2 regions of the Thermoanaerobacter sp. X514 genome follow, and region 1 is predicted to be linked to the other one. Evidence: a T-box and tRNA genes for the amino acid it is inferred to sense, from the RefSeq annotation. Region 1 holds a T-box; the other holds one or more tRNA genes.
The links. The T-box of region 1 lies ahead of ileS (isoleucine--tRNA ligase). A T-box ahead of a tRNA ligase gene usually reads a tRNA of that ligase, here a tRNA-Ile.
Positions count from the first base shown of each region.

Region 1 (15,192 bases):
GAGAAAGATTGACAAAGATATTTTAGATTTTAAAGATTATAAAATAGAACTATTGATTCACAGCTTATCCATCAATGATAGCATAATATTCTTTGAAGAGTATAAAGATATTTTAAATTCGAAAAACAAAGATATAATAAACACTATTAAAGTTTATTTTGAAAGCGGAATGAATATAAATCTTGCTTCTAAAAAACTTTTCATTCACAGAAATACTCTTACCTATAGATTAAATAAGATAAAAGAAGAATTTAATGTAGATATAACAAATCCCTATGTTTGTATGAAAGTTTATATATCAATATTGATTAATCAATTATCCCCTTGAGTGATGAGGGGTTTTATTATTTATGCACAAAAATTATATAGAAATTATAACAAACTATTGTTCTTTTTGAATATTTTAAATAAACAAGTTTTATGATAAAGTTAAAATCGTAGTGATGATATTCGGTGGTGATGTTGTGAAAATTCTTATAGCTCCTGATAAATTCAAAGAAAGTTTATCCGCTTTAAAGGTTGCAGATAGCATAGAAAAAGGAATTTTAAAGGTTTTCCCAAAAGCCGTTATCGTGAAAGTCCCTATGGCAGATGGTGGCGAAGGGACTGTTGAATCATTAGTTGATGCAACTGGAGGAAAAATAATAAAAACAAATGTAAAGGATCCTCTATTTAGAGATATTGAAAGCTTTTATGGAATATTAGGTGATGGCAAAACAGCAGTTATAGAAATGGCTGCTGCCTCAGGACTTTATCTTTTGAAGGATTATGAGAGAAACCCCATGATTACAACAACATACGGAACCGGTCAGCTTATAAAAGACGCTTTAGATAAAGGCTGTAGGAAATTCATTATAGCAATAGGTGGAAGCGCAACAAACGATGGTGGTACTGGTATGGCAACAGCGTTAGGAGTTAAATTTTATGATAAAGATGGTAGAGAAATAGGTCTTGGAGGAGGAGAACTTTCAAAAATTTACTCAATAGATACTTCAAATCTTGATGAGAGACTGAAGGAATGTGAGTTTATCGTAGCCTGCGACGTAGCAAATCCTTTAATTGGAGAAAATGGTGCGTCAAGAGTTTACGCTCCACAAAAGGGCGCTACAAAGGAGATGGTAGAAGTTTTAGATAAAAACCTTGAACATTATGGTAAACTTTTAGAAAAGTATTTTAATAAAAAAATAATAGATGTTCCAGGCTCAGGTGCTGCAGGCGGCTTAGGCGCAGGACTTATGGCATTTTTAAATGCGCAGTTAAAAAGTGGTATAGAAATAATAATTGAAACATTAAAACTTGAAGAAAAAATAAAAGAAGCTGATATAGTAATTTCCGGTGAGGGAAAAATAGATTTTCAAACAGCGTTTGGGAAAACAATTTCAGGAATAGCTAAATTGTGCAAAAAGCATAATAAACCGCTTATTGTAATAGCAGGGACGGTTGAAGATATAGAAAAACTTTATGAGATTGGAGTTAGCAGCGTTTTTTCAACTATGGAAAAACCAATGTTTCTTGAAGATGCCATAAAAAACGCACCAACATTGGTAGAAAAATCTGCTGAGAGAATTTTTAGGTTAATCAAAGCCATAAAGGCTTAAAAAAATAAAGGAGGGTTTTTAATGTCAGGTTCATATTTAGTTTTTATTCTATTCTTGACTATACTTTTTATCGTAATTGCCACAGCAAAATTTAAACTTCATCCATTCTTAGCCCTTATTTTCGCATCATATTTTTTAGCTTTTGCAGCATTTATGCCATCTGATAAAATTGCAGGGATAATTTCTCAAGGCTTTGGTAACACACTAACAAGCATAGGAATAGTAATAATAGCTGGTGTTATCATAGGAACCATTCTTGAAAAATCAGGTGCTGCAATCAAAATGGCTGAAACAATTATTAAGTTTGTAGGAGAAAAGCGACCTACAATAGCAATGAGTATCATAGGTTGCATTGTTTCTATACCTGTTTTCTGTGATAGTGGATTTATAATTCTTTCTTCATTGAACAAAGCTTTAGCAAAGAAAACGAAAACATCTCTTGTTGCAATGTCTGTAGCACTTTCAACAGGACTTTATGCAACACACGTTTTAGTTCCACCGACTCCAGGTCCAATTGCGGCTGCTTCCAATCTTAAACTTAATAATCTTTTATTGGTTATTTTAATAGGACTTTTGGTAGCGATACCAGCAATGATAGCAGGTAATATATTTGCTAATAAAGTTGCTTCAAAATATCAAGCTAATATTGATGAAAGCATAAGCTATGAGGAAGTTTTAAAAAAATACGGCAAACTTCCAGATGCTTGGAAATCATTTGCCCCAATTGTTGTTCCCATAATTTTAATGGCACTTGGCTCAATCGCAAAGTTCCCAGGTGAACCATTTGGAGAGGGCTTTTTTTATAAACTATTTGTATTTTTAGGAACACCTGTAAATGCACTTTTAATAGGTATGTTCTTTGCATTTTTGCTTTTACCAAATTTAAGTTCTGAAACATTAAATTCCTGGATTGTCGAAGCAATAAAGGATTCAGCAACAATATTAATTATAACTGGAGCAGGTGGTTCATTAGGTAATGTAATTAAAGAAATAGGAGTAGGTGATTATCTCGGACAAACTTTGTCGGGATTAAATCTTGGTATGTTTTTGCCATTCATTATTGCAGCAGCAATTAAAACTGCACAAGGTTCTTCGACCATTTCCATTATAACAACATCAGCATTAATGCTTCCGCTACTACCATCTTTAGGATTTACTTCAGATATTGCAAAGGCCCTTGTGGTTGCGGCAATAGGTGCAGGTGCTATGACCGTTAGCCATGCAAACGATAGTTATTTTTGGGTTGTTTCTCAATTTGGTGGAATAGATGTTAAAACTGCATACAAGACTCAAACTGTTGCAACTCTAATAATGGGAATTGTAACAATTATCACAGTTCTCGCTTTGTCGTTGTTCCTACTTTAATTTAAAAAAATAAAAAAAGGAGAGGCGGAATTCTCACCTCTCCTTTTTCAATGTATTTTTTGGGAAGTGCAGAGAGGGGAAGTAGGGCTAAGTATGGGGTTTAATATTAAAATTTTTGACAACAAAGGAGTGCAAAAAATTTTATAATCATTAAAAAAATATTGATAAGCCATAAATATTAATGATATAATATTTCGTGTATTCAGATTTTACATATTGTATAACACTTTTACTGAAAGGATGAAAATAAATGAAAACCATAATAAACACCGATACCGCCCCTAGAGCTATTGGACCATATTCGCAAGCTGTAATGATAGACGGCTTTTTGTACACATCAGGGCAAATAGCAATTGATCCTGCTACAGGAGAACTTGTAGAAGGAGGTATCGAAGCGCAGACGGAAAGGGTTTTAGAGAACATAAAAGCGATTTTAAAAGCTGCGGGGATGGACCTTAACAATGTTATAAAGGCAACTGTATTTGTCACTAACATGGGGGATTTTGCTAAAATTAACGAAATTTATGGAAGGTATTTTAAAGACAATCCACCTGCCCGTTCTTTAGTTGAAGTAAAAAGTCTTCCTAAGGGTGCTCTTATAGAAATAGAAGTCGTTGCTCATAAATAAATTTTTCTCGTAAACTCTCCTTGGAATTGTAAGGCGTACAAATTTATTTATCCCTCTAGTTACAATTATACTGTTTTACCTAAAATTTCTCTTATAGATTTACTTATGAGCCGCCAATATTGAGGCATTTTACTGCGAGATTAGAACCGGTAGAATAAAAAATAAGGGGATGGGCAATTCACCATCTCCTTATTTTGTCTATAAAAATATCGAAAACTGTGATAAAATGAATATATGCATAAATTTGTAGAAGGAAAATCGGCATTTATATAGAATATATTGATAGGTGAGAGATGTGAAAAAATTAGCTAAAATTGTAGTTATATTATTGGTGATAGTTTACATAAGTAAAGTAGGAATAACGACTTTTGCAAACAAAAATAAAACTACAGTAGTGACTTATGGAAGTATTTTAATAGCCTTTAATGCCCAAGGATATGTTATAAAGAATGAAATGTTGATAAATGCTCCTTTCGATGGCAAAATAAAAAAACTTGTACAAAGTGGAGAAAAAATTCCGAAAGGTACTCCTATTGTGCAAGTTTATTCTGCCGATTTTGATGAAGAAAAACTACATCAATTAGAAGAGATAGACAGAGAACTAAAAAATCAGGATACTAATATACCTTTTTATTCAGATATTCAAAAATTAGACAACATGATAAAGACAGAAGAGCAAAATTATCAAAATGCGATACAGCAAAATAGCCCTGATGCAGATAAAATACAAAAAAGGATTGAAGACTTAAAAGCCAAAAAAGAAGAAATTTTAAGTAAAGGGCCAATAATACTTCAAAGAATTGAAAACTTAAAAGAGCAAAAAGAGTATTTAGAAAAGTATGTAGAAAAAAATGCGATTACTATAAATTCACCAGAGTCAGGAATTGTAAGTTACTATTTTGATGGCAGTGAAAGTATTCTAAATGAAAGAAATATGTTCAATTTAAATCCGACACAACTTGAAAATTTAAACTTTCAATCCAAAGAAATTAGTACAGAAGTAAAAGGAGATTACCCTTTTGTAAAAATAGTGGATAATTTGGAGTGGTATTTAGCGTTGGTTTTAAATGAAAAACAACAGGACTTATTAAAAGAAGGTAGTAATGTGAAAATTTTGATTGATAATTATAGTGGTGAATTGCGGGGAAAAGTTATAAAAACCTACAAAGGTGACGATAAATTATATATAGGAATAATTGAGATGATAGATGAATATCCCAACTTTTATAAAACTTCTAAAATAAATGTAAAAGTTAAAGTTAAAGAGTTCAATGGACTTAAAATACCTCTTTCTTCTATTGTGCAAAAAGAAGGAAAAGAAGGAGTTTTTGTAATAAAAAATGGCAAAGTTCCTACTTTTAAAGAAGTAGTAATAAAGGCTACAGATGGCAAATATGCAATTGTAGAAAGCGTTGATAAAACATCTGGATTAAAAATATATGACGAAATAGCGGTAAATGGAGAGGATTACTTGAGCAAATAAGGGGGGATAAATACGACTATATGTGAAAATATAAGAAAAATAAAGGAAAACATAAAAGAGCATGCGTTAAGGGTAAACAGAAATCCAGAGGAAATATTAATTGTGGCAGCTACTAAAACTTTCGGTGTAGAGACTATAAAAGAGGCTATTGCTTGTGGCATAACTGACATAGGTGAGAATAAGGTTCAAGAGTTAAATGAAAAATATCCTTATTTAAAAAATGAGGTAAAATTTCACTTTATAGGACATTTACAGACAAACAAAGTGAAATACATTATTGACAAAGTTAAGTTGATACATTCTTTAGATAGTATTAAACTGGCAGAAGAAATAGACAAAAGGGCTAAACAAAAGAGTCTCATAATAGATTGTTTGGTGGAAATCAATATTGGTGGAGAGGAAAGTAAATACGGAATTCCTCCTGAAGAAATGCATAATTTTGTTAAAGAAATGGAAAAATATGATAATATAAGAATTAGAGGGCTTATGGCAATAGCTCCTTACCTTCCACCAGAAGAGGTAAGGCCCTATTTTAGAAAGATGAAAGAATTATTTGAAGAGCTAAAAGAAATTAAGCAACATAATGTACAAGTAGAATTTTTGTCAATGGGTATGTCCAATGACTATTGGGTAGCAGTTGAAGAAGGGGCGAATATTGTTAGAATTGGCACTTCTATTTTTGGGCAAAGACAATATAATGTGGAGGGATAATTAATGTCTTCAAAAATGATTGATAAATTAATGAGTTTCTTTGGTATCGATGAGCCAGAAGAAGAGAAAGAAGAAGTAGACTCTTTACAACCTGTCATACCTTACGATAGAAAGCCTAAAATTGTCAATATTCATACACAGCCCCAAGTAAAAGTTTTGATTTTAAAGCCAGAAAAGTTTGAACAAGTGATGAATATATGTAATGAATTGAAAAATAAAAAACCGGTGATTGTAGATTTACAAAAGATGGACAAAAATGAAGCTCAAAGAGTAGTGGATTTTTTAAGCGGTGCAGCCTATGCTCTTAATGGAGAGATAAAGAAGATATCTGGCTATATATTTTTAGTTGCGCCTGAGAATTTTGATATTACAGGGGATATAAAAGATGAAGTAAATTCTTTATACAATCTAAATTGATAAGGAGGAAATGATTTTGCCTGTAAATTTTGCAATTTTAACAGCATTAGATTATTTTTTTGAAGTTATAAATTGGCTTATATTGATAAGGGTTATTTTATCTTTGCTACGAATGGAGAATATGTCAAATCCACTTTCTCGCTTTGTGATCGTAACGACAGAACCAATACTTGAGCCTTTTAGGGCATTACAATTTAGGTCTTCTATTGGAAGAAATTTAATGATAGATTTTTCGCCAGTTTTGGCGATTTTGGTGATTCAGTATTTAGTTCGTCCTTTAGTTTTTAAATTAGTATTATTACTGATGAGGTATATATGATGGACAAGGAATTTACTGTATCCCGATTTGAAGACATAATTAAAGGCGTTTTAAAATCTAAAAGAGTAAAATATACAGACTTTTTAAGCCTCTCTGAACAAAAAATTTTTGAAAAAACTATATTAAAGTATCGACAGCAAGATATAAACTATAATCTAGATGGAGGATATCCTTTAGCAGAAAGAAAGATAGCAATTATTTACCCCGATTTTTTACAGCCGGAAGATACCCCTATTTGCGCTGTAAGAATTGAAGGCAATTTTTCTAAGCTATCTCATAGAGATGTGTTGGGTTCACTTTTAGGGTTAGGGATAAAAAGACAAAAAATAGGCGATATAATTGTAAAAGAGGATAAATGTGACATATTGTTACATAAAGATGTGGAAAGTTATGTACTTATGAACCTTTTTAAAGTCGGGAAAGAGAAGGTAAGAGTTAATTCAATTGACTTGAAAGATGTGATAGAACCTGAAATAAAATATAAGGACATTTTTTCTACCGTAGCCTCACTACGGGTTGACAGTGTGGCAGCTGCAGGTTTTGGTATATCAAGGACGAAGGCTTCAGAACTTATAAAGTCCGGTCTTCTTCAAATAAATTGGGAGTATACAGAAGACCCTTCTTCAGAAGTAAAAGAGGGAGATGTAATTTCTTTACGTGGTTTTGGAAGAATTAGATTAGAAGAAGTGAGAGGTAATACAAAAAAAGGTCGCGTTTCTGTACATATTCTAAGGTTTATATAATGTTACAAAAGAAAAGGAGGTAATATTATGCTGACGCCTATGGATATACATAATAAAGAATTTAAGCGGTCTTTTAGGGGTTATAATGAAGAGGAAGTGGACGAGTTTTTGGATAAAATTATGGAAGACTATGAAATGTTATACAAAGAAAATGCGGAGTTAAAAGATAGAATTAATATAATGAATGAAAAACTTCAAAGTTACATAAATATGGAGAACACTTTAAACAATACTTTGATTGTTGCTCAAAATACTGCAGAGGAATTGAAAAGAAATGCAGAAAAAGAAGCACAACTTATCATACAAAATGCACAACAAAATGCAGAAAAAATATTAGAGAAGGCAAATCAAGAAGTTGTAAGAATAAGAATGGAGTTAGAAAGATATCGCAAGCAATTAAATGTTTTTAAAGCGAAATTTAAATCTCTTTTAGAAGCCCAGTTGGAATCAATACTTTCAATAGATGAGAAAGAATTGATTCCAGATGAGGATGAGGAGAAGGATGCAGAATAGATTAGGGGTTGTTGGAATATTGATTCAAAATAGAGAAAATGTGGCGGATAGGGTAAATCACATATTGAGTGAGTACGGCCACATTATTGTAGGAAGAATGGGTATACCCTATAAAGATAGGGGAGTATCGGTTATCGCTTTAATAGTTGATGGTACAACGGATGAAATAGGGGCTCTTACTGGTAAACTTGGAAGTCTTCCTGGTGTAAAAGTGAAATCTGCTCTGACTGCATGAGATATGCATACTATTGACGAAAAACTTGTGGTATTATATAATTGTGTAAAAAATATTGTTAAAAGCTATGATGAGGACGAGTAAGTAGAAGCGACTTCCAGAGAGTTGGCGGTAGGTGCGAGCCAATAAGTTCGTTTCTACTGAAAATCACCTCGGAGCTGCAGGCTGAACTACAGTAAGCTGTGCCGGGCTTCCCGTTATCTTAAATGAGAGATTAAGGCAAAGTTTTTCTTTGTCTTAATAAGTAGGGTGGTACCGCGAACTTCTCGTCCCTGACGAGAAGTTTTATTTTTAGTTTGAAAGATAATATTTGAAGAGGAGGTAATGTTCAGTGGATTACAACAAGACACTTAATTTGCCGAGGACAGATTTTCCTATGAAGGCTAATTTGCCAACACGAGAGCCAGAGATATTAAAAAGATGGGAAGAAATGGATATTTATCATAAAACATTGGAAAAAAATAAAGGCAAGGAAAAATATATTTTACACGATGGGCCGCCTTATGCTAATGGAGATATACACATTGGAACTGCTATGAATAAGGTATTAAAAGACATTATAGTGAAATACAAAACAATGAGGGGTTATGATGCTCCTTATGTGCCAGGATGGGATACACACGGTCTTCCTATTGAACAGCAAGCTATAAAAACTTTAGGTATAAAAAGGCATGAAGTAAGTCCTACAGAATTTAGAAAAGTGTGTAGGGATTTTGCTTTTTCTCAGATTGAAAAGCAAAAAGCTCAATTCAAAAGATTGGGAGTAAGGGGAGATTGGGATAATCCTTATCTTACCTTGAATCCGGAGTATGAAGCTAAACAGATAGAAGTATTTGGTGAAATGGCTAAGAAAGGCTATATCTATAAAGGTCTAAAGCCTGTATATTGGTGCCCCAGCTGTGAGACTGCTTTGGCAGAAGCAGAAATTGAATACTTTGATGAAACCTCTGATTCTATTTATGTAAAATTTAGAGTTAAAGATGATTTAGGGAAATTCAAGGGAATTGTTGAGAATCTTAATAATGTGTATTTTGTAATATGGACAACTACTACATGGACTATTCCGGCTAACCTTGCAATTGCTTTAAATCCAGAGTTTGATTATGCGCTTGCAAAGTTTGGAGACGAAGTATATATAATGGCAAAAGACATGTTAGATACTGTAAAGAAAGAAGCTAACCTTTCAGATTATGAAATAGTTGCTGTATTTAAAGGAAAAGATTTGGAGGGCATGAAGGCTACCCATCCTTTATATGACAGAGATTCTTTAATAATCTTGGGTGAGCATGTAACTTTAGAAGCTGGTACTGGATGTGTTCATACTGCTCCCGGCCATGGCGAAGAAGACTTTTTAGTTGGGCAAGAGTATGGGCTTGAGGTTTTAAATCCAATAGATGATAAGGGATATTTTACAGATAAAGCGCCAGGATATGCTGGTCTGTATTATGAAGAGGCTAACAAGGTCATAAAGGAAGACTTGAAAAAAGCTAATGCATTAGTGGCAGAAACCCGTATTACCCACTCATATCCTCACTGTTGGAGATGTAAAAGTCCAATAATATTTAGGGCGACAGAACAGTGGTTTGCTTCTGTGGAAGGATTTAGAGAAGAGGCACTAAAAGCTATTAAAGAAGTTAATTGGTATCCTTCATGGGGCGAAGAGCGCATAACTAACATGGTAAGAGATAGACGAGACTGGTGTATTTCAAGGCAAAGGGTATGGGGTGTGCCAATTCCTATATTCTACTGTGAAAAGTGTGGGAAACCGCTTATAAATGATGATACAATAAATGCAGTTAAAAAGATCTTCAGGCAAAAGGGTTCAGATGCATGGTTTGAAATGTCAGCTGAAGAGATATTGCCAAAAGGGATTACTTGCGAATGCGGTTCTACGAAGTTTAGGAAAGAGACAGATATAATGGATGTGTGGTTTGATTCAGGCTCCAGCCATGCAGCTGTGTTGCAAACTCATCCTGACCTAAAGTGGCCTGCAGAGCTTTATTTAGAAGGTTCAGACCAACACAGAGGATGGTTCCAGTCTTCCCTTTTGACATCTGTGGCAACACGTGGAAAAGCACCTTATAGAAACGTATTGACCCACGGGTTTGTTGTAGACGGTGAAGGAAGGAAAATGTCAAAATCTTTAGGGAATGGTATTGACCCAGCTGATGTAATTAAAGAATATGGAGCAGATATTTTGAGGCTTTGGACTGTTTCTGCTGACTTTACTTCAGATATGAGAATTTCACAAGAGATTTTAAAACAGATGACAGAAGCGTACAGAAAAATACGTAACACTAGTAAGTTCTTGTTAAGCAATCTTTATGACTTTGACCCTGATAAGGATATGCTCCCTTACGAAGAGCTTTTAGAGATAGATAAATGGGCTTTATTTAGGCTTAACAGAGTAGTTGAAGAGCTTACAGAGGCTTTTGATAAATATGAGTATTACGATTTTCTCCATCTGGTTCATACCTTCTGTGTAGTAGATATGAGTAGCCTTTACCTGGACATTTTAAAAGACAGATTGTATACTTATCCTGCTACTTCTAAAGAGAGAAGAGCGGCTCAAACGACACTTTACATTATTTTAGACACTCTTGTAAGGTTGATAGCACCAGTGCTTACATTTACTTCAGAAGAAATATGGTCATATATGAAGCACGACAGTCAAAATAATTTTGAAAGTGTTCAGTTAGCTGATTGGCCTCAAGTCCAAGAAAAATACAATAATCCTTATATAATAGAAAAATGGGAAAAACTTTTTGACATAAGAAAAGATATTTCTAAAGCTCTTGAAATAGCGAGAACTGACAAAAAGATAGGTCACTCTTTAGAGGCACAAGTGGATATATATCCATCTCAAGAGCTTTATGATTTCTTTAAAGGCTTTAATGACCTCGAATATGTGTTCATAGTTTCAAAAGTGGTACTTCACCAACCAGAAGAACCTGCTCCTCAAAATGCTTATGAAAGTGATGATTATAATTTGAAGATTGTGGTAACCCATGCACCGGGGGAAAAATGCGAACGCTGCTGGATGTACAGTGAAACAGTAGGAACTATAAAAGAGCATCCAACTATTTGCGCAAGATGTGCTTCTCACATTGAGCAGCAAACACAAGTTTAAAAAGGGGATTTTTCCCCTTTTTAAACATTATTTTTAGGAGGGATATTATGAATCTGCTTATAAAAAATGTAGCTTTGCTATCTATGAAAGAAGAACAGCCACTTATGGAAAACACCAATATCTATATTGAAGGCGACACGATAACTTACATAGGAGAAATTAATCCGGATATAAAAGTTGACAGAGTCATAGATGGAACAAAAAAAATTGCAACGCCGGGTCTTATAAATGCTCATACTCATTTGGGAATGTCTTTACTTAGGAATTATGCAGATGATGTGCCGTTATTTGATTGGTTGAGTAAACATATCTGGCCTGTTGAATCTAAACTTTCAGCAGAAGACGTTTACTGGGGTTCTTTATTGAGTATGATAGAGATGATTTATTCTGGTACTACTACTTTTTGCGATATGTATTTTTTTATGGATGAAGTAGCTAAAGCAACAGAAGAAGTAGGGATAAGAGGAGTGTTGACAAGGGGTATTATAGAAGAAAGTGACGCTGAAATAAATAAGGAAAAGTTAAGAGATACGCGAAAACTTTATAATACCTGGCATAATAAAGCGGATGGAAGAATCAAAGTAATGGTGGGTCCTCATGCACCTTATACTTGTAGCTCCTCTTATTTGAAGGAAGTAGTAGAATTGGCTAAGGAGTTAAATACAGGAATTCATATTCATGTATCAGAAACAAAAAAAGAAGTAGAAGAAAGTTTCCAAAAGCATGGAAAATCTCCTGTGAAACATTTAAAGGACATAGGAGTATTTGATGTTCCGACTGTAGCAGCTCATTGTGTTCATGTAAGCGATGAAGACACTGAAATATTAAAGGAAATGAAGGTATCACCAGTTTACAATCCTACCAGTAATGCCAAGTTAGCCAGTGGTTTTGCTCCTGTGGATCAAATGCTAAAAAAAGGAATAAACGTAGCTTTGGGAACAGATGGTCCAGCCAGTAACAATAACCTAAACATGTTTGAAGAGATTCATTTTGCTGCCACTATTAATAAGGCGTTAAATTACGATGCTCTTGCCGTACCGGCCTTGGAAGCTCTAAAAATGGCGACAATCAATGGCGCTAAAGCTTTATTGTGGGATAAAGAGATAGGTTCCATCGAAGTAGGGAAAAAAGCGGATATAGTGATTATTGATATTGACAAGCCGCATTTTTATCCACACCACAACTTAATTTCTGCTTTAGCTTATACTGCTCAAGCATCAGATGTGGATACAGTAATAATAAATGGCAAAATAATAATGGAAAATAGAGAAATAAAAACTGTAGATGTGGAAAAAGTAATGTATAACGTGGAGAAAAGAGCAAAAAATTTGATACAAAGATAAGGTGTTCTGGATTGTAGACAAGGTCTCATTTAAGAAGTTTTTGAATTTGGCATAAAAAGTTTGTCAAAAAATTGAGGTATTCTGACAATAAGTCAGAATACCTTAATTTTTTTTGTAAATTGTTTAAATAACAAACTTGACAGTTTATTTGCAATACTATATAATTTTCTCAGAACAACTTGTCAGACAAGTTGTTCTGCAAAATGATTAAAAATCGAGGGTGATGACGTTGCTAATGCAATCAGAAAGGGAACAAATAGTAGAATATGGTAAAAAACTCATAACCTCTAATCTTACCAAAGGTACAGGTGGAAACTTAAGTATTTATAATCGAGAAAAAGGATTAATGGCTATAACTCCTTCTGGAATGGATTATTTTGAAATTCGACCGGAAGATATTGTTGTGATGGATTTAGATGGCAAAAGGATAGAAGGCGATAGAACTCCTTCCTCGGAATATGAAATGCATAGAATTTTTTATGCTAATAGGCAGGATATAAATGCCATTATACATACACATCCAGTGTATTCTACTACTCTTGCCTGTTTAAATTGGGACCTTCCACCAGTTCACTATTTAGTAGCTTTAGCTGGACCAAATGTGAGATGTGCGAAATATGCGACTTTTGGTACTAAAGAATTAGCGGAAAATGCTTTTGAAGCAATGAAGGACAGAAAAGCTGTTTTATTAGCTAATCATGGATTACTAGTGGGAGCCGAAGACCTTCCAAATGCTTTTAATATAAGTGAACAGATTGAATATGTTGCGGAGTTGTACTATAGAGCAAAGTCCATAGGAGAACCGGTAATTCTTTCTGAAGATGAGATGAAATTGATGTTAGAAAAATTTAAAACTTATGGACAAGTTAAAAAATAATTTTAGGAAGGATAGTATGACAGAGTTTAGAAAAAGTAAGAAGTCTGTTTCTTTAAGCCAAGAAGTAAAGAAAAAAATATTGGAGTACATAGAAAAAGAAAATTTACAACCAGATGATAAATTACCTTCGGAAAGTCAACTGACAAAAATGTTCAAGATTAGTAGATATACTATAAGAGAGGCTTTGGCCCTTTTAGAACAGGAAAAGATAATATATAAAATTAAAGGTAAGGGTACTTTTGTAAACAAAAAGCCTATACAGATAAAGAGTGGATTAGAATATTTGGATAGCATAACAGAAATTATTAGAAAATTTGGATATGAGCCGGGAACAAAATGGGTTAGTATTGAGGAAACTATACCTACAAAAGATATGGTGAAAAAACTAAATCTTAAACCAAAGGAAAAGGTGATTACTTTTAAAAGAATTAGAACGGCTGATGGCAAACCTGCTGCTTTTTTAGTAGATACAGTTGCGAAAAAAATACTTGGTAACAAAAAACCTGATCAAATTAATTTTGAATCCCTGTTTGAATACATGGAAAAGGAGTTTGGAATAATTATTGAATATGCCATTTCAGAAATTATACCGACTTTCCCTACTGAAGAGATGATTCAATATTTAGGTGTAGATAAAAATTCCCTGTTTTTGTTGCTTTATCAATTACATTATGACAAAGAAGGAAGGACTATATTTTATTCTTTAGATTATTTTGATCCAAAAATATTTAAATTTAAAGTTATACGAAGTCGGTAAATTAAGTTGGAAGAAGGGATAAGAATGAGGGGCTTGCATTTTGATAGCAAGTTAGAGCTGCGGACTGATTTGCAAAAGCCTAAGGCCCAAAAAGGCGAATCTTTGATTAAAGTTGTGTTGGCTTCTATCTGCAATACAGATATTGAGATAATGAAAGGATACAAGAATTTTAAGGGAATATTAGGCCATGAATTTGTAGGAATAGTAGAGGAATCTGATGACCCTAATTTAATAGGAAAAAGAGTAGTAGGCGATATCAATATAGCCTGTGGTAAATGTGACCTTTGTAGAATTGGACTTTACCACCATTGCCGTAATAGAAAAGTATTAGGGATAAAGGATAAGGATGGCGCTTTTGCTGAATATCTTACGCTGCCAAATAAAAACCTTTATATTGTACCAAATGAAATCAAAGATGAAGAAGCAGTTTTTACGGAACCTATTGCTGCAGCTTTAGAAATTATTGAGATGTATCACGTAAAACCCACTGATAAAGTAATAATAATTGGGGATGGTAAATTATCACAGTTTATTACTCAAGTTGTTGCTCTTACTGGGGCTAATTTATATGTGGTAGGGAAGCATCAAGAAAAGCTGGATTACCTAAAAAGTAAAGCAAATATTATTTTACTAGATAATTTAGATAGACTAAGTTTAAAAAATAAATTTGATATTGCTATTGAATGTACAGGAAATGAAGGAGGTTTGCAATTAGCTCAAGAATTAGTAAAACCTACAGGTACTATTATATTAAAAAGTACCTACAATTTCCTTGCTACTCTGAGTCCCACTGATTGGGTTGTTAATGAAATAAAAATGGTAGGTACGCGGTGTGGACCTATGGAAGCAGCCCTGAGACTACTCCAGAGAAAATTGATTTCTACAGATTATTTGATAAGTGGCATCTATTCTTTAGAGGAATATCAAGAGGCTTTTTCAAAAAAGAATAAATTAAAAGCAGTTATAGATCTGCGAAAATAATGAAGAGGACGAGGTGAAAAAATGAAAGAAATTAAATCAATAGAGTTTAAAAACGAAGTTTTGTATTTAATTGACCAAAGGAAATTACCTAA
Region 1 is NC_010320.1:1,896,638-1,911,829, reverse strand. It holds gene TETH514_RS09555 (sugar diacid recognition domain-containing protein) at 1-328, shown strand, start outside; gene TETH514_RS09550 (glycerate kinase) at 465-1,598, shown strand; gene TETH514_RS09545 (GntP family permease) at 1,620-2,963, shown strand; gene TETH514_RS09540 (RidA family protein) at 3,214-3,591, shown strand; gene TETH514_RS09535 (HlyD family efflux transporter periplasmic adaptor subunit) at 3,887-5,074, shown strand; gene TETH514_RS09530 (YggS family pyridoxal phosphate-dependent enzyme) at 5,081-5,785, shown strand; gene TETH514_RS09525 (cell division protein SepF) at 5,789-6,202, shown strand; gene TETH514_RS09520 (YggT family protein) at 6,219-6,521, shown strand; gene TETH514_RS09515 (RNA-binding protein) at 6,518-7,264, shown strand; gene TETH514_RS09510 (DivIVA domain-containing protein) at 7,292-7,777, shown strand; gene TETH514_RS09505 (TM1266 family iron-only hydrogenase system putative regulator) at 7,767-8,012, shown strand; T-box leader at 8,071-8,289, shown strand; gene ileS (isoleucine--tRNA ligase) at 8,344-11,142, shown strand; gene TETH514_RS09495 (amidohydrolase) at 11,190-12,485, shown strand; gene TETH514_RS09490 (L-fuculose-phosphate aldolase) at 12,715-13,362, shown strand; gene TETH514_RS09485 (GntR family transcriptional regulator) at 13,379-14,119, shown strand; gene TETH514_RS09480 (alcohol dehydrogenase catalytic domain-containing protein) at 14,144-15,100, shown strand; gene mtnA (S-methyl-5-thioribose-1-phosphate isomerase) at 15,122-15,192, shown strand, end outside.

Region 2 (15,192 bases), 550 kb from region 1:
TAAGTCAAGAAAAACAGGTTTATCACTGTTTTGGCTGTAATGCCAGTGGAAATGTTGTTACTTTTATAATGGATATTGAAAATTTGACTTTTAAAGAAGCAATTGAATTTTTAGCAGATAGAGTAGGAATAACTCTTGAAGAAACTGTGCTTACAGAAAGGGAGTACCAAAGAAAGAAACTTATTGACGAAATATATAAAATAAATAAATTAGCAACTATGTATTTTTACAATAAGCTTTTTTCTGAAGAAGGTAGACAGGCTTTAACCTATATAAGAAAAAGAGGTTTGACAGAAGCAACGATAAAGAAGTTTGGAATAGGCTATTCATCACCTCATGGAAATGGACTTTTAAACTTTTTAAAAGAAAAAGGCTATACAGAAAGTTTTCTGGTAAAGGCTGGACTTTTGTCTCAAAAAAATAACCGCTATTACGACAGGTTTAGAAATAGAGTAATGTTTCCTATTATAGATGTAAAGGGTAATGTTATAGGTTTTGGAGGCCGTTCTATTGATGATAGTTTGCCTAAATACTTAAACACTCCGGAGACAGAGGTCTTTAAAAAAGGCAAAACGCTATTTGCAATAAATTTTGCTAAAAAAACTCAACAAGACAAATTTATAATTGTAGAAGGATACATGGACGCTATTTCCTTACATCAAGCCGGAATAGATTGTGCTGTAGCATCTTTAGGAACCGCTTTGACAGAGGACCAAGCAAGACTCATAAAAAGGTATAAAGGAAATGTTGTAATTGCTTATGATGCGGATGAAGCTGGTATTAGTGCCGCATTAAGAGGACTTGACATTCTTGATGAATTGAATTTAAATATAAAAGTACTGACTATTCCTTATGGGAAAGACCCTGATGAGTTTATAAAAAAAGAAGGAGTAAACGCATTTAATCAATTAATAGAAAATGCCGATAGTTTAATTGAGTTTAAAGCAAAGGTATTTAGAAAAAATCTCGACCTTGATAATCCTCAAGATAGAATAATATATGTTAAAAAAATTGCAAAAGATATTGCAAAACTTTCTGATGAAGTGAAAAGGGAAGTCTATATTTCTTCAGCTGCTAAAGTTGCTCAAATACCTGAGAATGCAGTGAGAACAGAGGTTGCGCGTTTTGTCAATAGGGAAATTGAAAAAAATCAAAAAAATATGTATATGGCTGGCAATATAAGGCATAATATATACAGTAGTAGTAAAATATCACCAGAAAAGTACTTAATTGCATTGCTGCTGTATGATAATAATCTTTACAAAAGGGTGAAAGAAACAATTACCGCCGATATGCTGGAGAATGTTAAATTAAAGCCAATTTTTGGAGAAATAATGTCAAGGTTGGAGGATGGGAAAAAAACTCAAATAAATGATATTGTTTATTTATTACAAGAGGAAAATCTCATATCTGATTTTAATGATATTATTAAAGCTTTTTATGAGAGTGAAAATGTTACTGAACAAGCTGTTGATGATATTATAAACAAGATTCTCATTAACAGTTTGGCAGTTAAAAGAGAAAAGATTAAAAGAGCTATCAATGAAGCTCATATGTTGGGGGATATAGAGAAAGAAAGGCAACTTTTAATAGAATTACAAAATTGTGAAAAGGAGATGCTAAAGATAAAAAATGGCTAAAAAGAAAGAAACCCATAGGGAGGGGAAACCTATGAACAACGAAGAATTGTCTAAAGAAGCCATTACAGAACTTATCAATAAAGGAAAAAAAACTGGGATGCTCACCTACAATGAGATAATGGATTCTTTAGAAGATATTGATTTAAATCCTGACCAAATTGAGAAAGTATATGATGCTTTTGAAGACATGGGAATTGAAATTGTTGGGGAAGAACCTCGTCAGGAAGAAATAACTGAAGAAGATTTAGATTTAGACCTTTCTCTTCCTGAAGGAATCAGTATAGATGACCCTGTTAGAATGTATTTGAAGGAGATAGGCAAGATTCCCCTTCTCACTCCTGAAGAAGAGATTGAATTGGCAAAAAGAATCGAACAAGGAGACGAAGAAGCTAAAAAAAGACTTATAGAAGCTAATTTGAGATTGGTTGTAAGCATAGCCAAAAGATACGTAGGAAGAGGAATGCTTTTCTTAGATTTGATACAAGAAGGAAATTTGGGGTTACTCAAAGCAGTTGAAAAATTTGACTATAGAAAAGGCTATAAATTTAGTACTTACGCTACATGGTGGATAAGACAGGCTATTACAAGAGCTATTGCAGATCAAGCAAGAACCATAAGAATCCCTGTACACATGGTAGAAACTATCAATAAATTGATAAGAGTCCAAAGGCAATTGCTGCAGGAATTAGGTCGTGAGCCCACTCCTGAAGAGTTGGCAAAAGAGATGGGGATGCCAGAAGAAAAAGTAAGAGAGATAATGAAAATAGCACAAGAACCTGTATCTTTAGAAACTCCTATTGGGGAAGAGGAAGACAGCCACTTAGGCGATTTTATACCCGATGAAGATGCACCAGCTCCAGCAGAAGCTGCTGCTTTTACAATGCTAAAAGAACAGTTGATGGATGTTCTTGATACCCTAACGCCAAGGGAAGAGAAAGTACTAAGACTTAGGTTTGGCCTAGATGACGGTCGAGCAAGAACTTTAGAGGAAGTAGGAAAAGAGTTTAATGTTACAAGAGAACGCATAAGGCAAATTGAAGCAAAGGCTTTGAGAAAATTGAGGCATCCCAGCAGGAGCAAAAAATTAAAAGATTTCCTTGATTGAATAAGCTTCTTGACAATAGGGCAAAAATCTGTATAATTATTATTGTATTCCTCAGTAGCTCAAGGGTAGAGCAACCGGCTGTTAACCGGTAGGTTGTAGGTTCGAATCCTACCTGAGGAGCCACTTTTTGGGCCTTTAGCTCAGCTGGCAGAGCGGTCGGCTCATAACCGATTGGTCCGGGGTTCAAATCCCTGAAGGCCCACCATTTAGAGAAAAAAAGCATTTAGCTTTAAATGCTTTTTTATTTTTTTTATACTAGGTGATTGCAAAATGAGATAAATATTAGAGTAAAAAAGTTACATTACAAGGAACAAAATAAAGAAATTACATTTTAAAGGCACACTCAAGACGGAAAAAGAGAAATGGAAGAAAGATACAAATTCAAAAAAGACAATACTTAACACACCTTTTTAATGTAAAAAGATGACAAACAAATCAAATCATAAGAACAAGTTATCAAGCCAAAAGTTTTTTCAAAGATAAAGGATGTTCAAAAGTACCAAGCTTTGCAGTAATAATTAAACCAATATGTTGAGTGATAGCCCCAAGAAAAACATCAGCTTTGATTGACCTGGTATTTATGAGTTTAAAGCTATCAACAGCGATAGAACTTTTTAAAAGAGAAATAGATTTTTCAATAATAGGGCGTTTTTCATAAAGTTTGGACCACTTTTTAGAGTTACGAGGGACAAAAGTATTTTTTCTAAAATCAATATCAAGGGTAGTATAGAATATTCTGCCACATTTAGAAGAGGTACAGGGGTTATCACATTGAAGGATATAAGTAGTTTTACCATTTAGTCTAACTTTTTTGGACATAGGGCAAAGCCATTTAATTCTGGTAGCTCTACCTTTTTCCCGAACGATGCCATCATAGGACATTTTAAGAGAAGGGTCACGGGGGCAGGTAGGGATACCATCAGAGTTAAAAGTAGGCTGAGGTAAGTTTTTAGAATTTCGAGGGTTAATAGGGATAATAGGGATTATGCCAAGCTTTGAGAACAAGTATTTATAATTATCAAAAGAATCAAACCCAGCGTCACCTAAGAAGTATCTATAAGAGAAATTAGGATGTAAATTAAAGAATTCCTTAAGAGAAGGGATTAAAGTTTTAGAATCGTACAAATCTTTAGACTCGGCAGCAGATTTAGCAGTATTGACATTTAAAGAATCATCGTCATAGAAACTAATATGCTGAATAATGCCTAAGCCATTAGTGAGGATGGTAGCTTTGATAGAGTAACAATAATGGCCATTAATATAAGAGAATTTAGCATCAGGATTAGAGTGAGCGAACTTAGGCATTTTAGAACAAGCATAAGAGTGGGCATCAAAATCAGGATTAGATTTAGAGAACTTTTTAATATTTCTATAAAGGGAATCAAAGAACTTAGGATTATTTTCTCTGACATAAGGTTCAAAGCCAGTAGTATCAGCGATGAGGATATTAGAAAGTGAAGGATTAATAGCCTGACAAATAGGCTCAGTTAAATTAACAAGATTATTGAAGAAATTCTCCAAATCTTTGAGGAAAATGGATTTAAATCTAGAGAATTGAGAAGGATGAGGGACTCTTTTAAAGCCACAAAGCTCTCTTAATTCTTTAGATAGTTTAAGAACATGTGCAAGGAGTTGAACAGTAGGGATAGAGAGAATTTTTTGGATAATCAAAGCAGTGAGCATAGATTCAAGAGAAAAATCTCTATGACGTCCAAAGTGGGAATAATAGTGGGCATAAAAAGAAGATGGAATAAGTTCAGATAAATCAACAAAGGAATCAAAGAGTTTAATAAACTTGGGTTTATCTTCTTCAAAGAAGGATTGAACATCATCGTAAATATCGGAGAGAGAAAGTTGTTTAGCTTTGATTTTCATAGGATTTCCTCCATTTCTTTTTGGGATTTGGTTCTCTATATAAATTCGACGAAAGTGGAGGAATTCCTTTGAAAATATATAGCAGAATCCCTTAATCCATAAGGATTTTGGGATTCTGCAAAGACCTAATTTTTTTATACTTTTAGGAGGATTACATGAAACTTACAGAACGATTAAGGAAAATTGCTGAATACATTCCTCATGGGTCAAAAGTTGCAGATATAGGTACTGACCATGGTTTTATTCCTGTTTACCTTATCAAAAGTAAAATAGCTACCTACGTTGTTGCTTCAGATTTAAATAAAGGTTCATTAAATAAAGCTGTAAAAGAAGTTCAAAAGCGAAATTTGCAATCTTTGATAGACACAAGGTTAGGGAATGGTCTTAATGTTTTATCGCCAGGGGAAGTAGACGTAGTTGTTATTGCAGGTATGGGAGGAATTTTAATTACAAAAATATTAGAAGAAGGAAAAGATATTGCAAAAACTATTAAGAAATTTATACTTCAACCTATGAAAGATTCTGCATATTTGAGGAAATACTTAATAGAAAATGGATATAAAATTTGTGATGAGGAATTAGTTAAAGAAAATCAAAAATATTATGAAATAATAGTAGCAGAACATGGTAGACAAAAAGTCAAAAATGACATATATTATGAAGTAGGGGAAAAACTCATACAAAAAAAGCATCCACTATTAGAAGAATTCTTGCAGTATAAAATCGACAAAATGAAGAAAATCATAAATAAACTTCCCAAGACCAATGAAAAGCGTAAGCAATTAGATGAAAAAGTAAAGAAATTCGAGGTGTTGATAAATGGGCTTAAAATGCCAAGTAATAGCTTCCATAATGGATAAGCTTGCGCCGCGTAAATTCGCTGAAGAATGGGATAACGTAGGATTATTGGTAGGAGATGGTTCTAAAGATGTCTCAAAAATTTTAGTAGCTTTGGATGCCACTTTTGAAGTAGTTAAAGAAGCAATTGACAAAAAAGTAGATATGATTGTAACTCATCATCCGTTAATTTTTAAGCCAATAAAAAATGTCAAAGCTGATAATCCAGTGGGCTCATTGTTAATACAACTTATTAAAAATGATATCTCGCTTTATGCAGCCCATACCTCTTTTGATATAGCTCCAAATGGGATGAATGATATTTTGTGTAACGTCTTAGGAATATATGATAGGGAAGTTTTGGATGTCACTTATTCCGAAGGATATAAAAAAATTGCAGTTTATGTGCCACAAGGGTATGAAGAGATTGTAAAAAATGCTATGTGCAATGCAGGAGCTGGTTTTATTGGAAATTATAGTAATTCTACTTTTCAGACCCAAGGCATTGGAACTTATAAGCCTTTAGAGGGGACGAATCCATTTATTGGTGAAATAGGGAAGATAGAAAAAGTGGAAGAAGTAAAAATAGAAACAGTAGTGCCTCAGAAATATTTAGAAAAAGTAATAAATGCAATGCTAAATGTTCATCCCTATGAAGAGGTTGCCTATGATGTATATCCTTTGGAAAATCTTAAAGAAGAATATGGGCTTGGAAGAATTGGAACTATTTCAGAAACAACTTTAAAAGAATTGGCACTACAAGTAAAAGCAAAACTTAAAATCAATAATTTAAGAGTGGTAGGAGACCCTAATAAAAAGATAAAAAAAGTGGCTGTGTGTGGTGGAAGCGGTGCAAGTCTTATTCACAAAGCTGTTTCTAGAGGAGCAGATGTGTTGATAACGGCAGATATTGGCTATCACGATGCTGTAGAAGCCCAGCACCTCGGATTATCTTTAATTGATGCGGGACATTTTGCTACAGAGAATATTGCAGTTAGGTTTATTGCAGAATATATAATTGATGAAACTCAGAAACAGGGCAACGAAATAGAAGTATTAGTTAGTGAAAGTCAAAAAGATCCTTTTATGTATCTATAATTATGTTGACAAAAACGGATATATATGATAATATATACTCGCCTGATATTAGAAAGATATATAAGAAATAACGTATGTGAGTAAGTCGGATGGCCGCGTGCGATTTTCGCACGAGGAAAGTCCGAGCTCCACAGGGCAGGGTGCCGGGTAATACCCGGTGGAGGCGACTCCAAGGAAAGTGCAACAGAGATATACCGCCTGGCACTCAACTTGCTGAGTGCTGGGTAAGGGTGGAAAGGTGAGGTAAGAGCTCACCAGGGACCAGGCGACTGGTCTGCTCTGCAAACCCCACCCGGAGCAAGGCGAATAGGAGGGAGTAGGTGGCCCGCCGTTTCCCTCGGGTTATGCCGCTGGAGGTGTCAGGCAACTGACCCCCTAGATAGATGGCCATCCTCGACAGAACTCGGCTTACAGACTTGCTCACATGTGTTTAAAAATACCATAATTTTGTGGTATTTTTTATTTTTTTTTATACAAAATTAAAAAAATGTTTGATCCATAAATTTTTGTTTGATTTAAAAGTTGTTTTTTGCTAATATTATATATGGGCAAAACTATTATAGAAGGAGAGATTTAAATGAGCATACATATTGGGGCTAAAGAAAACGAAATCGCTCAAACGGTGTTGTTGCCAGGAGATCCTTTAAGAGCTAAATATATAGCAGAAAATTTTCTTGAAGATGCAAAATGTTACAATGAAGTTAGAGGAATGTATGGTTTTACAGGATATTATAAAGGGAAAAGAGTGTCAGTTCAAGGAACAGGGATGGGAGTACCTTCCTTGTCTATTTATGTAAATGAGCTTATAAACAGTTACAACGTGAAAAATCTTATAAGGATAGGTACTTGTGGCTCTTTACAACCAGATATCAAGCTTAGAGATATAGTAATTGCCATGAGTTCTTCGACAGACTCTGCAATAAATAAAATTAGATTTAATGGTATGGATTATGCTCCTACAGCAAGTTTTAAATTATTAAAAAAAGCCTATGATAAAGCAATGGAGTTAGGGATACAACCTAAAGTAGGGAATATTCTTACAACCGATACTTTTTATAACGATGACCCAGACAGTTGGAAACTATGGGCGAAGTTTGGTGTTTTGGCAGTAGAAATGGAAACGGCAGGACTATATACTTTGGCTGCTAAGTACAATGTAGATGCTCTTACAATATTGACAGTGAGCGATAGCTTGGTTACCGGAGAAGCAACGACAGCTGAAGAAAGGCAAAAGACTTTTATGAACATGGTAAAAATTGCACTAGAAATAGCTGAATAATAATTTTTTAAAAGAGGATAACCTTGTTTATCCTCTTTTAAAATAATCGAAAAAGGAGCTGATAGTTGATGAAACCTTTAAAATTTAAGCCTATTTTTATGGAGAGAATATGGGGAGGTACTGCATTAAGAGATAAATTTGGATTTGATATTCACGAGGGTAAAAAAATTGGAGAATTGTGGACAATATCTGACAATAGAACAGCTGTCAGTGTAATTGAAGGTGGAGAATTTGACGGGCAAAAATTAAGTGATATAACTTACAAATTTTCTGAGGATATATATGGCAAGGGGGTAAATTATCAAAGATTTCCTTTGCTTATCAAAATAATTGATGCGCAAGACAAACTTTCTGTCCAAGTTCATCCAGATGATGAATATGCTTTTAAATACGAAAATGGCGATTCTGGAAAAACAGAGATGTGGTATATAATAGATGCAAAACCAGGGGCTAAACTTGTATGTGGTTTAAAGGAAGGAACTACAAAAGAAGAATTTAAAAGGCTATTGGAGGAAGAAAGATTAGAAGAATGTTTAAAAGAAATAGAAGTAAAACCAGGAGATGCTGTTTACATACCTTCAGGGATGGTGCATGCTATAGGTGAAGGAATACTTATTTGTGAAATTCAACAAAATTCAGACCTTACCTATAGAGTGTATGATTACAATAGAGTAGATGAATTCGGCAGGAAGAGAGAGTTACATATAGAAAAAGCATTAGATGTTATAGATTTTAATTTAAAAACAGATAAAATAATACCTGAATTTGAAGAAATACAAGGCGGACGCATATCTCACGTTGTTAAATCTCCATATTTTCAGGTAAGTATAATTGAAATAAATAAAGAAGTAGATATAGATACAAAGGGAAAATTTAACACTTTAACAGCTGTAGAAGGATATTGTAAAATTGCCTATACTGAAGGCACCACTGAATTAAAAGCAGGAGAGACTGTATTAATACCTGCTTCTATTCCGAGTTATACAATAGAGGGAAATTGCAAGGTGCTCAAAGCTTATATATAGAAAGCGTAAATATTGACAACCTTTTATTAAAATTGTATAATAAAAAAGCAAGGAGTGGGGTTATAGCTCAGCTGGTCAGAGCGCTACGTTGACATCGTAGAGGTCACAGGTTCGATCCCTGTTAACCCCACCAATAATATGAAGGCTTTCCGCATCTATTTAATGTCGGAATTTTTATTTTGGTGCCGTTTTGGTGCCCAAAAATTTTTCTATTTTTTGTATGGCTTCTTTTTTTATTTCAGGAGTTGTAGCTAAAAATTATCCTACAGTAACTGGACCGCTGGGGGATATATACCGGCCTTAGGAAAATGGAGAACTGTGCCGGGTTTTTTGTGGCCTGCGACCTGCTCTTTCTGAACGCAGAGCTCATAAAAGAATTGCTCAACGGCTTCGAGAGCTTCAATGTGGTGTGCTCCCGATACCGGGACTGCTGGAGCCTCTTCACGCCGTTTACAACAAAAACTGCATTGATGCCATCGAGGTCCTTCCATCGAGGTTATTATTGAAAAGAGTGGTCCCGTTCGGATCAGGGACCTTTTTGTTCTGGTCAGAACCCGCCTCAAATTTTTTGCATTAATACCAGTGAAGACTATGAAAGAGCGCTGTTGTTGGAAAAGGATTCGATTCCGGTAAACCGATTTTTAAGGAGGGTTCACTCGTGACCTTACTGGAACTTGCCATAATACTGGGAATATCCAGGATCGGCGGTTATCTGGCGGCAAGGTTCAACCAGATGAACGTACTGGGCCAGATCATCGCCGGCCTTCTCATAGGACCTTCGGTCTTCGGCTTGGTCCACTCCGATTATGTGCTGGAGTTCATGGCCGAAATAGGTGTGGTCCTGCTAATGTTCCTGGCAGGCCTCGAGACCGACACGTCGGAACTTATAGCGTCAGGATTTTCGTCTACGGCCATCGCCGCCGGAGGGGTTATAGTGCCCTTCGCTGCAGGTGCTTGGGGCGGACTGGCTGCGGGTGTTACCCTGCCCGAGGCCCTGTTCCTGGGGACCATGTTGACAGCCACCTCTGTCAGTATAACAGTGCAGGCACTGAGGGAAATGGGAAAGCTGAATTCAAAAGAGGGTATTGCCATTATGGCTGCTGCGGTAATCGACGACGTGATAGGTATAATCGTCCTCACCTTTGTGACCGGCTATATCTCCGGTGGAACCAGGATCCTGCCGCTGATGGAGAAAATAGGAGTATTTGCGGTCGCAGTGGTAGTTATTACAGTCGTGCTTCGGAGATACGGTGAACGCATAATGGAATTAATGAGACCGGGAACCAGGATCATAACCTTCGCCTTGGTACTATGCTTTAGCGTGGCTTACTTCGCCGAAAAGGCGGACATTGCCGCCATCACCGGTGCTTACATAGCGGGCTTGATTCTTTCAAACTACAGTACAAAAGAAAAAATTGTCCGCGGCATAGAAGAAATAGCCTACCTTTTCTTCACGCCCATATTTTTCATCAGCATCGGACTGAAGACTGATGTAAGGGCTGTGCTAGGCGATATCGGCTTCAGTCTTATCATAATAGCCATTGCTGTGCTCGGCAAGATCATCGGCTGCGGGCTGACGGCAAGGCTCGTGGGATTCAACTGGAGTGAGGGCTTTACAGTAGGCGCGGGCATGGTGCCCAGGGGAGAAGTGGCCCTGATCATCGCCAACCTGGGCTTGAAAAAGGGTATTGTTTCCCAGAGGATTTTCGCTGTTTCGGTGCTGATGGTTCTTGTAACTACTCTTATTGCCCCGCCGCTTTTAAAGCTGTTTTTCCATAGGGCAGAAAATACAGAAAACGGGGAGTGAAGGCAATGTACCTGATCGTTATCATCCTTAACCGGCCAGAACTTTTAAAAAAGCTCCTGACGGTAATGAAAAGGAACGGGGCCAAGGGGGCCACGGTGCTGGACTCCATGGGTCAGGGCGTTATTATGAAAAGTTTTGAAGAAGACAGGTCAATGATCGCCAGCATTAAAAAATTGAAAGAAGAGGGACTTTTCGTGAATAAGACCATCCTTTCGGTTATAGAAGACAAGCAAAAGCTCCAGAACATAGCCGATGCCGTAGAAAGAGAGATAGGTAGTTTCGCCGAAGACAGCGAAATGGGTATAATGTTTTCTGTGCCCCTCAACATGGTTAGGGGCGGTAAGCTCGGCCGTTACGATGGGCCATTCGAATAAGAAAAGACTCTTAGAGTTGTGCTCATGAAAGGAACAGGATCAGTAAGGACCGTAGCCTGCACAGTAGCTATAAAAGCAAGAGACTTTAAATTGCATATAAAAAGGTTTGCAACAAAATAAGAGGTGCAAAAATTGCACCTCTTATTTTGTATATTCTTCAATGTATTTTTTAATTTCATCTTTTGTTGCAACTCTGCCTGCAACTTTGACTTCTTCATTAATCACGAGAGCAGGTGTAATCATTACGTATTCTATAATTTTATTTAAATCCTGAACTTTTTCGACTTCTGCTTCAATTCCTAGTTCTTGTAATGTAGCTTTTGTATTTTCCTCCAAAGCTTTGCACTTTGCGCATCCCATTCCAAGAATTTTAATATCCATTGTATTTTCCTCCTTTAATTTCATTTATTTGCTTTATTTTCATATAAACATTTTAATTTTATCATAAATTTTTAAAAGAAAATCATTTAATCTAAAATAGTTTTAAAAAAAATTTCCAAAAACAAATCCAATAAAAGTCGACATTATAATTACTAAACTTACATAGGTAACAGTCTTTTTTGGTCCGAGGACGCTATTAATTACAAGCATGCTGGGGAGACTCAAAGCAGGTCCTGAGAGCAAAAGTGCGAGGGCAGGACCTTGCCCCATACCGTAACCCAAAAGGCCCTGAATTATGGGAACTTCTGTAAGAGTAGAAAAATACATAAAAGCACCTATTATTGAAGCAATGAAGTTTGAAAGTAATGAGTTTCCACCGACAAGAGCTTCAACATACCTTGAGGGGAGTATTCCCGCATCATACCCAGGCCTTCCCATTAAAAATCCTGCTATCGCAACACCTGCAAAAAGAAGGGGAAGTATCTGTTTGGCAAGACTCCAAGTAGCTTCAATCCATGAGGTAATTTCTTCTTTTTTGAACCATTTAACAAGGATTATTGTAAGGATCACAAGGAAAAATACTGTCAAGTACCATTTTACGTTATATACAGTACTGAAAAATCCTACAGGCTGTGCGGGTTTACCCCATGCTGCAAAAATTAATATAAATACAAGGCTTGCAAAAAACAAAAAATCCTGCAATAGGCTTCTTCCTTCATTTTTTGTTGAAACTTGATAGATTTTTGACAACCTTGCCACATCTTCTTTTTTAAATATTATTTCCATGATTAAGCCAATAACAATTGAAAATAACACTGCCCCAACTGCCCTTGCTATTCCCAATTTGTATCCCAAAATTCTTGCTGTCATTATTATTGCAAGGACGTTTATTGCAGGTCCCGAATACAAAAACGCTATTGCGGGACCAAGACCAGCTCCTCTTTTATAAATTCCCGTGAAAAGTGGCAAAATCGTGCACGAGCAAACAGCAAGAATTGTTCCGGATACTGAGGCGACCGCGTAGGAAAGCCATTTTTTTGCCCCACCGCCGAAATATTTCATAACCGCCTGCTGGGAAATAAAGTTTGAAATTGCACCTGCTATGAAAAGAGCAGGTATTAAGCAGGTTAATACATGATGCCTTGCATAATCTTGAAGCATGTAAAGGGATTCTATGACAGCCCCTTTAAAGTGCATGCTCTCTAAAGGCATATAGTAAACAAAAAAGAAAACACCTGCAATGACTAGAATTTTTTTAATTTCTTCCTTCATTTGTGGCCTCCTTTTTGATAAATTTTAATATTAACAAAATTATTCAACTTTCTACTTACTGGAGTCAATAAAGGAAACCTTAGTTACAAGATCACACTTTATGGTTTTGTCAATACAGATAAAATAATCTTTCATACAAGGGAATCTTACTTTGTAAAATACTGAAAGACCTTCTTTTTTGCTTTCTAAAATGCCAGCTTTTTTTAATATATTTAAATGTTTTGATATTGTTGATTGATCTACACCTATTTTATTTACAATTTCGCATACGCAAATCTCCTTTTCATTTAAAATTACGTCTAAAATTTTCAGCCTTGTCGGATGAGAAAGGGCCTTAAAAAATTCTGCGCGGAGTTCATAGATGTTTTCTGCCATGGGATTCACCTCCTATATTTCCTATATTAGCATATAGGAAATATTAGGTCAACAAAAAATTTTCAAAAACCCAATAAGACAAAAGTTGGCTCATTAATAATTAAATACAACAAGAAAAAAAGGGAGTTAAAACAAAAAAACCAGTACGATATTGATATTGATACCAAATCAAATACATGGAAGATTGTTGTGGAGGTGCTTATTAAAAATAGTACAATCCAGATTCTGACAAAGTTTATCTATTTATTGAAATTTTAGGAGGTCCGAATCAGGAATATTAAAAGCCGCCACGACAAAGTGAAAAGGCAGATGCAAAAAGTATCTGCCTTTTTGTATGTGCGCCCGGCATGGGCGATAACTAGGCGGTGAAAGTCCGCTGTGGGCTTGGTAGTGGGAACCACTAGCCAAGAGCAAGGGTGTCCATCGTGAGGTGGAATCTGAAGGAAGCTTAAGGCAAAATCTCGGTCTGATGAACAAGAACCAGATAAGAGGCTGAATTGGGATGGATGAGTTTGCGTAACAAAACGAAGTCCAACACTACCCGAATCCCATACAGTAAATCTGGCAGATATATGAGATGAAAGTTATCGTTCTTACCCGGGGAGGTCTCAAGGATAAGTCACTAAAGTGAACTCTGAAGTGACAACCCATACAGTGATGTATGGTTGAACCTTGAGAAGTCAGCAGAGGTCATAGTACTTATCTAGTCATGAATAGATAAGGAAGGGCCGAACGTTAGGAGGTTTTGGAAATCTTATGGACTCGAAAGATATGCAGAGACTGCAGACAACTCAACAAAGAGGCTATCCGTTGAATAGAGAAATGGAATTTCAAAAGACAACGGAAGTGCATAGTATATCATCGGCGTCAAAAGATAGAAGAAACGATGTACAAAGATATACCAGCAAGATGCTTGAAATGATAGTAGAACGAGGAAACATGAGAGCAGCATACAAGCGCGTTGTTGCAAATAAAGGAAGCCATGGAGTCGATGGGATGGAAGTAGATGAACTTCTACCGTATCTCAAAGAAAACTGGCCAACCATAAAACAACAACTGCTGGAGGGGAAATACAAACCACAACCAGTGCGAAGAGTAGAAATTCCCAAACCAGATGGAGGAGTAAGACTACTAGGAATACCTACAGCACTAGATAGGTTAATACAACAAGCAATAGCCCAAATACTAAATAGAGTCTACAACCATACATTTTCTGATAGCAGTTATGGATTCAGACCAGGACGCAGTGCAAAAGACGCAATAAAAGCCGCAGAAGCATATATAAATGAAGGATATACATGGGTTGTAGATATGGACTTAGAAAAGTTCTTTGACAGAGTAAACCACGACATAATAATGTCCAAACTAGAAAAGCGGATAGGAGACAAAAGAGTACTAAAGTTAATAAGAAGATACTTAGAATCAGGAGTAATGATAAACGGAGTCAAAGTATCAACAGAAGAAGGGACACCCCAAGGAGGGCCATTAAGTCCCCTATTAGCAAACATAATGTTGGACGAACTAGACAAAGAACTTGAAAAGAGAGGACACAAATTCTGTCGGTACGCAGATGACTGCAACATATATGTAAAAAGCAGGTCTGCAGGAAACAGAGTAATGAAGAGCATAAAGAAATTCATAGAAAGCAAATGTCATTTCTCAAATTAATTTAGCCCAAAACCGATAAAATTTTTCAGATTAAATAATCTTGTGATAAAATTAATGCTAAAGGAATTTGATAAATTTTTTTCAGATTCCTTTAGCATTAATTTTAATTGGAGAGGTTACTTATGCAAATAGTTTTCCATGTTGATAACATTGAAGAGTATTTACGAAAGGGCAAAGATTACAATTTCCCTGCCCCGCCAGATAGATGTCCTTATCCCGATTGCAAGTGTAGAGTAAAACTAAAAAAGCACGGGTTTTATTACCGTTACTATTTAGACGGATCCAACTGTATAAAAATAGCCATAAGAAGATATATATGTCCTGTGTACAAAAGAACTCTTTCCTACCTTCCTGATTTCTGTCTCCCCCATTTTCAGTATTCTTTCAATATGATTGTAAAGTCTTTAAAAGAGACACTTCTCAGAGAAAAAACTCTCAGTTCTTTCATAAGTGACT
Region 2 is NC_010320.1:1,350,440-1,365,631, forward strand. It holds gene dnaG (DNA primase) at 1-1,640, shown strand, start outside; gene rpoD (RNA polymerase sigma factor RpoD) at 1,672-2,745, shown strand; tRNA gene TETH514_RS06650 (tRNA-Asn) at 2,794-2,868, shown strand; tRNA gene TETH514_RS06655 (tRNA-Ile) at 2,875-2,950, shown strand; gene TETH514_RS06660 (transposase) at 3,202-4,620, opposite strand; gene TETH514_RS06665 (class I SAM-dependent methyltransferase) at 4,776-5,480, shown strand; gene TETH514_RS06670 (Nif3-like dinuclear metal center hexameric protein) at 5,440-6,555, shown strand; RNA gene rnpB (RNase P RNA component class A) at 6,633-6,982, shown strand; gene deoD (purine-nucleoside phosphorylase) at 7,133-7,834, shown strand; gene TETH514_RS06680 (type I phosphomannose isomerase catalytic subunit) at 7,903-8,859, shown strand; tRNA gene TETH514_RS06685 (tRNA-Val) at 8,916-8,992, shown strand; gene TETH514_RS06690 (cation:proton antiporter) at 9,518-10,666, shown strand; gene TETH514_RS06695 (hypothetical protein) at 10,672-11,040, shown strand; gene TETH514_RS06700 (thioredoxin family protein) at 11,182-11,421, opposite strand; gene TETH514_RS06705 (permease) at 11,524-12,693, opposite strand; gene TETH514_RS06710 (helix-turn-helix transcriptional regulator) at 12,745-13,068, opposite strand; partial or broken gene ltrA (group II intron reverse transcriptase/maturase) at 13,825-14,718, shown strand; gene TETH514_RS06720 (DUF6431 domain-containing protein) at 14,859-15,192, shown strand, end outside.
Region 2: it has a tRNA-Ile gene. The T-box ahead of ileS (isoleucine--tRNA ligase) is inferred to sense a tRNA for this amino acid. The anticodon was not compared.